Regions from separate parts of the Flavonifractor sp. genome, predicted to be linked through region 2. Evidence: riboswitches for the same ligand, from Rfam matches in the RefSeq annotation. Region 2 holds a riboswitch; the other holds the start of a gene.

Region 1 (4,407 bases), on a different contig from region 2:
GAGCTCGTGGCGGAGCACCACCTCCAGCGCCTCCTCCGGCAACTGCCCCTCCGGCAGCAGAAGAACCGGCCGGGCCAGCCCCAGCACCATGGGGGAGGCCGCGTCCGCCGTGCGGAGCAGGGGCGGCGCCCGCCGCACCCCCAGCCCGGCGGCCAGGGCCGCCAGGAGGGCGGTCTCCTCCTCTGAGCCGGGCTCCGCGTCCCGGAGCAGCTTCCGCCGGGCCAGGGCGTAGCCCGCCCCCTGATACACCAGCAGGGCCGCTACGCCGCCCAGCCACAGCCAGGTTCCCAACTGCGTCCAGGAGAAGGTGCGCCCCGCCTCCGGCGCAGCGGGCGCGGGTTCCGCGGCCCCGGCGGATTGGGGAACATCGGACACCGCCGCCTCCGCCCGGGGCCGCACCGCGGCGGGCACGGTTACCGCCTGGGAGGGGGGCAGCTCCACCGTCACCGCCGGCTCCGGCAGGATGAGCTGGACGGGGAGCACCAGCCGGACGGCCAGCACCAGCCACAGCACATAGAAGGTGCGCCCGGCGTAGCGGTGGTGCAGCCGGGGGGCCAGCGCCAGCAGGGGCAGCAGCACCAGCGACGCCGTCAGGGACAGGGTGAGCACCCGCAGGAACAGGTTTTCCATACTACCCCTCCTTTTTCAGGGTGTCCAGATAGTCCTCCAGCTCCTTCACATCCTCCGGCGACAGGGCGCCCCCGTCGTAGAGGGCGGCGGCGAACCGCTTCAGCGACCCGGCGTACAGCTTGTCCAGCACCGTGCGGCCCTCCTGCTTCTCATAGTCCGCCCGGGAGATCAGCGGGAAGTAGCGGTTGGTTCTTCCCTCCTTCCGGCAGGCCAGAACCCCCTTGTCCTCCAGCCGCTTGAGATAGCTGTGCAGGGCGCTGGCCGTCAGGGGACGGGCCAGCCCCTCCAGGATGCCCGGGGCCGTGGCCCCCTCCTCTCCGGCCTCCCACACCGCCAGCATGATATCCAGCTCCGACTCGGGCAGCCGTCCGTCCCGCTTCATGGCCGTCCCTCCTTTTTCTGCATTTGCAAATCTTTCTGCTTTTATTCTACATTTGCAGAAGATAACTGTCAAGATGTTTTCTGCATTTGCAGAAAATTCAGGCTGAAAAAGGGCGCACCTCCGGTGCGCCCCTCAAGCTGTCGAAAAACCTTCCGTGAGAAAAAGCCTCGCAGAGTTCCTGCGGCCGCAGCCGCAGGAATCAAATCGAAATCCGTCATTTCCGGGGACAGGTGCCTCGGAAATGACACTTCTCATGGCGGAAGGGGTGACTTTTTCGCAAGAAAACGAACCTCTTCCGCCATGTGGCCTTTCTCGAAAAAGCGGCAGAGGCGCTTTTTCGAGACGCTAAAGGGCGCACCTCCGGTGCGCCCCTGCTATACCTCCAGGATGACGGTCTCCAGCCCCCGCTTCATGGCGTAGGACAGGGTGTACATGGTGCCTCCCAGCATCCCGTCATACACCGCAATGAGCATGGACGAGTGGTCTACCAGATACCGGTTGCGCCGGAGCATGCAGCCCTTATCGTAGTGGTGCTGCAGCATGGTCTCTCCGTCGCACCGCTCCACCAGGGAAAACCAGCGCTCCCGCTCCCGCTCGCTCCAGCGGGCGGCCTGCTCCTCACAGGGGATCACCGCCTCCAGCGTCACGCCGCTCCGCCGCTCCCGCAGCTCCAGCACCGCGTCGCAGAAGTAGAAGTCCGCCCCCCGGGCCATGCCGCACAGGAAGTGCCGCATCCCCCGGTCATAGGCGTCCTCCACCGCCGCCGCCAGCCGCTCCTTCAGCGCCAGGCAGCGGGGGTCTCTCTCATCCCTACGCCAGGGCAGCTTCTCCGGCCGGTGGCCGGTAAAGCTGCATGTCGTCTCTCGATTCATACCGCTCCCCCGTCTCTGATTTTCTCTCATTGTAGTATATCCCGAAAGGCAAGTCAATGGTCGTCGAACATTTGTTTGTAAAAATTGTGCTTGCAATTTGGGGCAGAGTGTGTATAATGGTGTTGGAACAACTGAATGAGATGTCTTCAGGGCAGGGTGAAAATCCCGATCGGCGGTACAGTCCGCGAGCCGGCAACGGCAGATCCGGTGCAACTCCGGAACCGACAGTGACGCGCACAGACACGGGCGCGAAGTCTGGATGAAAGAAGATGTGTTGAAATTGGGCACGCTCCTTTTGATTTTGACACCTGGAAGGCATGGGTCTTTCAGGTGTTACCAGATCAAAAAGGAGTGTTTTGTTATGTCTGAAAAGTCGGCACGCATCAAAAAGCTGGTTCTGCTGGCCATGTTCACCGCCATTGCAGCCGTTTTGATCACACTGGTGCACTTCCCCCTTTTCCCCTCCGCCGCGTTTCTCCAGTATGACCCCGCCGACGTGCCCATCCTGATTGCCGCCTTCGCCTTCGGCCCGGTGGCCGGCCTGATCGTCACGGTGCTGGCCTCCTTCATCCAGGCCTTCTTCCTGGGGGGTGACGGCATCTACGGCTTCCTGATGCACGTGATCGCTACCGGCATCTTGGTCATGGTTGCCAGCACCATCTACCGGAAGTTCCACACCCGCCCCGGCGCGGTGGTGGGCCTGGTGCTGGGCACCATCGCTATGGGCGTGGGCATGATGATCGCCAATCACTTCATCACCCCCTTCTACATGGGCGTACCCACTGAGATGGTGGACGCCATGCTGGTGACTGTAATTCTCCCCTTCAACCTGCTCAAGGCGGGCATCAACTCCGCCATCACCTTCCTGGTGTACAAGGCCGTGTCCAGGTACATCATCCACGGTGAGGGCCATGTCCGGGGCAGCGAGAAGGCCGCCGGCGAGATCTAACTAACGGTAGATAAGAAGAGCGCCTCCCCGTGGGGAGGCGCTCTTCTGCGCGGATCAGGCTGTGCCTGTTTTCCCCTGCGGGCAGGACGTCTCAGCTTTCGGCGGGACAGGCATCCGCTTAATAAGGCTCTCACGCCGGAGCCTGCTCCTATTCCGGCCCGCGTGCTCAAAATTCTCCGATAGCAGATTTGCTGCTACTGCTTCTGCCTGCAAAAAACCGGCGGACCGCACAGCGGTCCGCCGGTTTCGGTCTGGTATCACATGAGGCGCACAGTGTAGTACACGGCCAGGATCAGCAGCCAAGCCACCAGCACGCCGTACAGCAGGGTCAGGGCCCCCAGCACCAGGGCCGCGATCACCACCACGGCCACCACGGCGCAGGTCACATAGAGCAGGACGTAATTGGCGCTCTTGGGCAGGATTTCCACCCACTTGCCGCCCAGCTTCAGCTTACCCCCGGCGGTCTGCATGATACAAAACACCACCACAGCGCCCACCAGAACCACGCCCAGCACAATGGCATAGGTGTAAGCGATTTCCGGGAAACTCACCCGGTAGGGTACCACCTTCACGCCCAGAATGCCCAGGGCGCTGAGGACGGCGGCAAAGAAGAATTCCCGCTGGTAGAGGTAGTAGATCAGCGCCAGCACCGCCACGGCGGGCACCGCCACATAGAGCAGGCGGATACCGCTCTCGTCAAAGACGCGGATGATCACCGCGCAGGCCGCCAGAGCCAAGACAATGATGGCCAGCGCGGCGGAGAGGCCGGCATGCTTCCCCGACTTGCGGGCCTTCACGGCCCAAATCAGCAGCAACACAAAACAGATGGGCAGGGCGATCGCCAGACCGGTAAACACGCTGCGCAGTGCGACAGCCAGCTGGATCTGCGCCGGAGTATAATGGGAGTAGACCTGATTGAGCAGAAGCAGCAGGGCCTCCAGCACCACAGCCCCCACAATCCACCATAGGGCCTTGGTTAAAATCGCGTCCTCCTGCTTGGCGCGCTGAATCTGTTGTTCTTTCTTGTTCATGTATCCATCTCCTGTGGCTGGGCGCCCGGTCTGAAATTGCCACGCATGGACGCCACCAAGTCATCAATCTTCTTTATTCTAGCAGAAAATCCGCTGCTTTGCAAGCAGAGATTCGTTTTCTCTTTTCACTGTCCGAAAACTATGGTAGAATACCCTTGATCAAACCTGTGGTTATTAAGGAGTATGCCATGAAACACCGGATTTCTTCCCTCCTTTTGACGGGTATTTTTTTGCTGTGCGCCGGCTGCGCCGGGCCGGCGGCCTCCGGGCAAGAGGAGCCCGCCTCCCTGCAGTTTTTTTCCATGGACACGGTGATGAGCGTCACTGCCTACGGCGAACAGGGTCAAACGGGCGTCCAGGCCGCCCGGGAGGCGGTGAACCGGCTGGACGGCCTGCTCTCCCGCACCGATCCGGACAGCCAGATCTCCCGGCTCAACGCCCACGCCGGGGACGGCACGGCGGTGGAGGTGGAGCCCGACGTGGCGGAGCTGCTCTCCTTCGCCCAGTCCGTCTCCCAGCAGCTGCCCGGCGACTTTGACATCA
Region 2 (4,407 bases):
CATCTCTGCCGTCCCCAATGTCCCCCTTTACCAGGGCCACGTGGTGCTCCCCGTTGAGCCGGTTTCGATAGCCGTAGGCGGTGAACTGGCCGTACCTGGTGGGCAGGCGGGTGACCGCCACCTGCTCCACCAGCTTCTCGTGCCGCTTGCGGTAGGCCTGGAGATCCCGGATGGTGATGAACTTCAACCCCCACTCCTTCGCCTTCTCCTGGAGCTGGGAGGCGCGCATCATGGTGCCGTCGTCCCCCATGATCTCGCAGCACAGGCCGCAGGTTTTCAGCCCCGCCAGCCGCAGGAGATCCACCGTGGCCTCGGTGTGGCCCGCCCGCTCCAGCACGCCGTGCTCCCTGGCCAGCAGGGGGAACATGTGGCCGGGCCGCCGGAAGTCCTCCGGGCGGGCGGCATCATCGGCGCAGGCCCGGGCGGTGACCGCCCGCTCCTCCGCTGAGATGCCGGTGGTGGTGGACACGTGGTCGATGGAGACGGTAAAGGCCGTCTCGTGGTTGTCCGTATTATGGGACACCATCTGGGGAAACCGGAGCCTCTGGATGAACTCCAGGGACATGGGCATGCAGATGAGCCCCTTGCCATGGGTGGCCATGAAGTTGACCTGCTCGGTGGTGACGGACTGGGCCGCGCAGATCAGATCCCCCTCGTTCTCCCGATCCGGGTCGTCGGTGCAAAGGATCATGCGGCCCTGCCGCAGCTCCTCCAGGGCCTCCTCGATGGTGCTGTATGGAAACATAGGAATACCTCCTCAATCAAAAGCCGTTCTGCGCCAGAAACTCCAGGGTGAGGCCGCCGGCTGGGGCGGCCTGCGCATCCCGGGGGCGCAGCAGCTTTTCCACGTATTTGCCGATGATGTCGGTCTCCAGGTTGACCACATCCCCCGGCCCCTTGCCGCCCAGAATGGTGACAGCGGCGGTGTGGGGGATGACCGAGACGGAGAAGTCCCGCTCCGTCACCCCGGCCACCGTCAGGCTGATGCCGTCCATGGCGATGGAGCCCTTCTCCACGATGTACCGCAGCAGGGAGGGGGAGGCTGCCACCGTGTACCATACGGCGTTGTCGTCCCGCCGCCTGGCGGTGATGGTTCCGGTGCCGTCGATGTGGCCGGAGACGATGTGCCCGCCCAGGCGGCCGCCCGCCGGCAGGGCCCGCTCCAGATTGACCCTGCCGCCCGCCGTGAGGGCGGACAGGGAGGAGCGGTTCAGGGTCTCGTGCATCACGTCGGCGGTGAAGCCGCCGGAGTCGATCGCTGTGGCGGTGAGGCACACGCCGTTGACCGCCACGCTGTCCCCGACCTTCAGATCGTCCAGAATCTCCCGGGCACCGATGGAGAGCACCGATGAGTGGGCCCCCCGGCGGACGGAGCGAAGGACGCCCACCTCCTCAACCAGCCCGGTGAACATGCGCATCCACCTCGCCTTCCAGCAGGATGTCGTCCCCCAGCCGGGTGACGGTAAGGCCGCTGAGTTGGAGCGCCCCGTTCGGCAGGGCCACCCCCAGGCCGCCCACGGGGGAGGGGGCGTCCGCCCCGCCGAAGAGCTTGGGGGCGATGTAGGCCTGTACCTTCTGCACCAGCCCGGCGTCCAGGAAGGCCCCGGCCATGGCCGCGCCGCCCTCCACCAGGAGGCTGTCGATCTCCTCTTTTCCCAGCCGGTTCAGCAGAGCGGGCAGCTCTACCCGCCCGTCCGGGCCGGGCAGCTCCCACACCCGGCACCCCGCGGCCTCCAGCGCGGCCCGGCGGGCCGGATCGGCCTGGGCGGCGGCCACCACCGTGGGCACCTCCCGGGCGGTTTTGACCAGGCTGGAGTCCAGGGGGAGCCGCAGGGCGGAGTCGCAGATCACCCGCAGGGGGTTGCGGCCGCCCTCAAGTCGGCAGGTGAGCAGAGGGTCGTCGGCCAGGGCGGTGCCGATGCCCACCAGAATGGCGGAACAGCGGTGGCGATCCCGGTGCACCCGGCGGCGGGCCTCCTCGCCGGTGATCCACCGGGATGCCCCGGTGCGGGTGGCGGTCTTGCCGTCCAGGGTCATGGCGTATTTCAGCACCACATAGGGCCGCCGAGTCTGGATGTAGTGGAAGAACACCCGGTTGAGGGCGTCGCACGCCCCCTGGAGCACGCCGGTGTCCACCCGGACGCCGCGGGCCCGCAGGATGTCCAGGCCCCGGCCCGCCACCAGGGGGTTGGGGTCGCCGGAGCCCACCACCACCCGTGCAATCCCGGCCTCCAGGATGGCGTCGGTGCAGGGGGGCTGCCGCCCCTGGTGGCAGCAGGGCTCCAGGGTGACGTAGAGGGTGGCTCCGGCGGGGGAGCAGGTGCAGTCCGCCAGTGCCTCCCGCTCTGCGTGGAGCCCGCCGCATCTGCGGTGCCATCCCCGGCCGATGACCGCCCCGTCCTTCACCAGGACAGCCCCCACCATGGGGTTGGGGGAAGTCCAGCCCGCGCCCCGCTCCGCCAGCTCCAGGGCCATGGCCATGTAGTCCTCGTCTGTTTTTCTCGTATGCCTCGCCTCCGAAAAGAAAAGATGCCTTGAACCAGAGTCCAAGGCATCACGGCCGGGCATCCGCCCGCGCGGCAAACAAAAAAGCCCTGGAATCTGCAAATTCCAGAGCACTCTTTCCAAACACGCGCGGGGACAGCAAACAGACGCTGCGGCACACGATCTTCTTCCATCCAGACTGTACTGTCGGCCCCGGAGTCACACCGGGTCATGCCTTTCGGCTCGCGGGCTATACCGCCGGTGGGGAATTGCACCCCGCCCTGAAGATCCTGATTCAATTGAGACAAGTATACTACCCGACGGGATGCCTGTCAACTCCCTTTTTTCCATTTTCCACAAAGGAAGGGCCGGAGGGAACAGGTTCTTTTGCGGGATTTTTTCTTGCCCCCGCACGGTTTTTGTGATAGGATAAACCCGCTTGAATCGGCGGCGGAACCCGCCTGCAAATTTTTCCTTGTGAGCCGACCAGTTTTATAGTATACTAGTCCCGTTGTATTTTGACGGAACTGGAAAAGAGGTTATGCCTGTGCGTCACGACCGATATGAGAGTCCGCTGTCCTCCCGCTATGCCAGCGACGAGATGCAGTATGTGTTCTCTCCGGATAAGAAGTTCACCACCTGGCGCCGCCTGTGGGTGGCCCTGGCCCGGGCCGAGATGGAGCTGGGCCTGCCCGTCACCCAGGAGCAGGTGGACGAACTGTCCGCCCATATTGACGACATCGACTACGACAAGGCGGCGGAATATGAGAAAAAGCTCCGCCACGACGTGATGGCCCATGTCCATACCTACGGAGATGCCTGCCCCAAGGCCATGCCCATCATCCATCTGGGCGCCACCAGCTGCTATGTGGGGGACAACACCGACATCATTCTGATGCGGGAGGCCCTGGAGCTGGTGCGCGACAAGCTGGTGCGGGTGCTGAACCACCTGGCCGGGTTTGCCCGGCAGTACAAGGCCCTGCCCACCCTGGGCTTCACCCACTTTCAGCCCGCCCAGCTGGTGACGGTGGGCAAGCGGGCCACCCTGTGGATGAACGAGCTGCTGATGGATCTGGAGGAGGTGGAGCACCGCATTGCCTCCCTGAAGCTGCTGGGCAGCAAGGGCACCACCGGCACCCAGGCCTCCTTCCTGGAGCTGTTCGAGGGCGACCACGAGAAGTGTCGGGAGCTGGAGCGGAAGATCGCCGCTGAGATGGGCTTTGACGGGGTGGTTCCCGTGTCCGGGCAGACCTATTCCCGGAAGATGGACTACTATGTGGTGTCCACCCTGTCCGGCATCGCCCAGTCGGCCAGCAAGTTCGCCACCGATATGCGCCTGCTCTGCCACCTGAAGGAGGTGGAGGAGCCCTTCGAGAAGAACCAGATCGGCTCCTCGGCCATGCCCTACAAGCGCAACCCCATGCGGTGCGAGCGTATCTGCGCCCTGGCCCGGTACGTCATGGCCGACGCGGTGAACCCCGCCGTCACCGCCTCCAGCCAGTGGTTTGAGCGCACCCTGGACGACTCTGCCAATAAGCGCCTCTCCGTGCCCGAGGCCTTCCTGGCTGTGGACGCCATTCTGAACATCTATGCCAATGTGGCCGGCGGCCTGGTGGTTCACGAGAAGGTCATCGAAAAGCACGTGCTGGAGGAGCTGCCCTTCATGGCCAGCGAGAACATCATGATGGATGCGGTGAAGCGGGGCGGCAACCGCCAGGAGCTCCACGAGCGTATCCGCGTGCTCTCCCAGGAGGCGGGAGCCAACGTAAAGGACTGTGGCCTTAGCAACAACCTGATCGAGCTGATCGCCGCCGATCCGGCCTTCTCCATGCTGAGCCGGGAGGAGCTGACCGCCCATCTGGAGCCCGCCCGCTACATCGGCCGGTGTCCGGAGCAGGTGGAGGAGTTCCTGTCCGCCGATGT

The links. A riboswitch is a leader RNA that binds a small molecule or an ion and turns the genes downstream of it on or off. The one in region 2 is predicted to bind FMN.
Region 1: another riboswitch for FMN. It lies ahead of QZ378_RS02560 (ECF transporter S component); the one in region 2 lies ahead of ribD (bifunctional diaminohydroxyphosphoribosylaminopyrimidine deaminase/5-amino-6-(5-phosphoribosylamino)uracil reductase RibD).

Annotation. Positions count from the first base shown of each region.
Region 1 covers NZ_JAHZDL010000009.1:31,130-35,536, forward strand. Annotated here, with positions in the region: gene QZ378_RS02545 (M56 family metallopeptidase) at 1-630, opposite strand, end outside; gene QZ378_RS02550 (BlaI/MecI/CopY family transcriptional regulator) at 632-1,012, opposite strand; gene QZ378_RS02555 (SLOG family protein) at 1,387-1,884, opposite strand; FMN riboswitch at 2,023-2,159, shown strand; gene QZ378_RS02560 (ECF transporter S component) at 2,246-2,833, shown strand; gene QZ378_RS02565 (hypothetical protein) at 3,091-3,864, opposite strand; gene QZ378_RS02570 (FAD:protein FMN transferase) at 4,053-4,407, shown strand, end outside.
Region 2 covers NZ_JAHZDL010000004.1:11,371-15,777, forward strand. Annotated here, with positions in the region: gene QZ378_RS01175 (bifunctional 3,4-dihydroxy-2-butanone-4-phosphate synthase/GTP cyclohydrolase II) at 1-745, opposite strand, end outside; gene QZ378_RS01180 (riboflavin synthase) at 762-1,412, opposite strand; gene ribD (bifunctional diaminohydroxyphosphoribosylaminopyrimidine deaminase/5-amino-6-(5-phosphoribosylamino)uracil reductase RibD) at 1,393-2,568, opposite strand; FMN riboswitch at 2,663-2,777, opposite strand; gene purB (adenylosuccinate lyase) at 3,032-4,407, shown strand, end outside.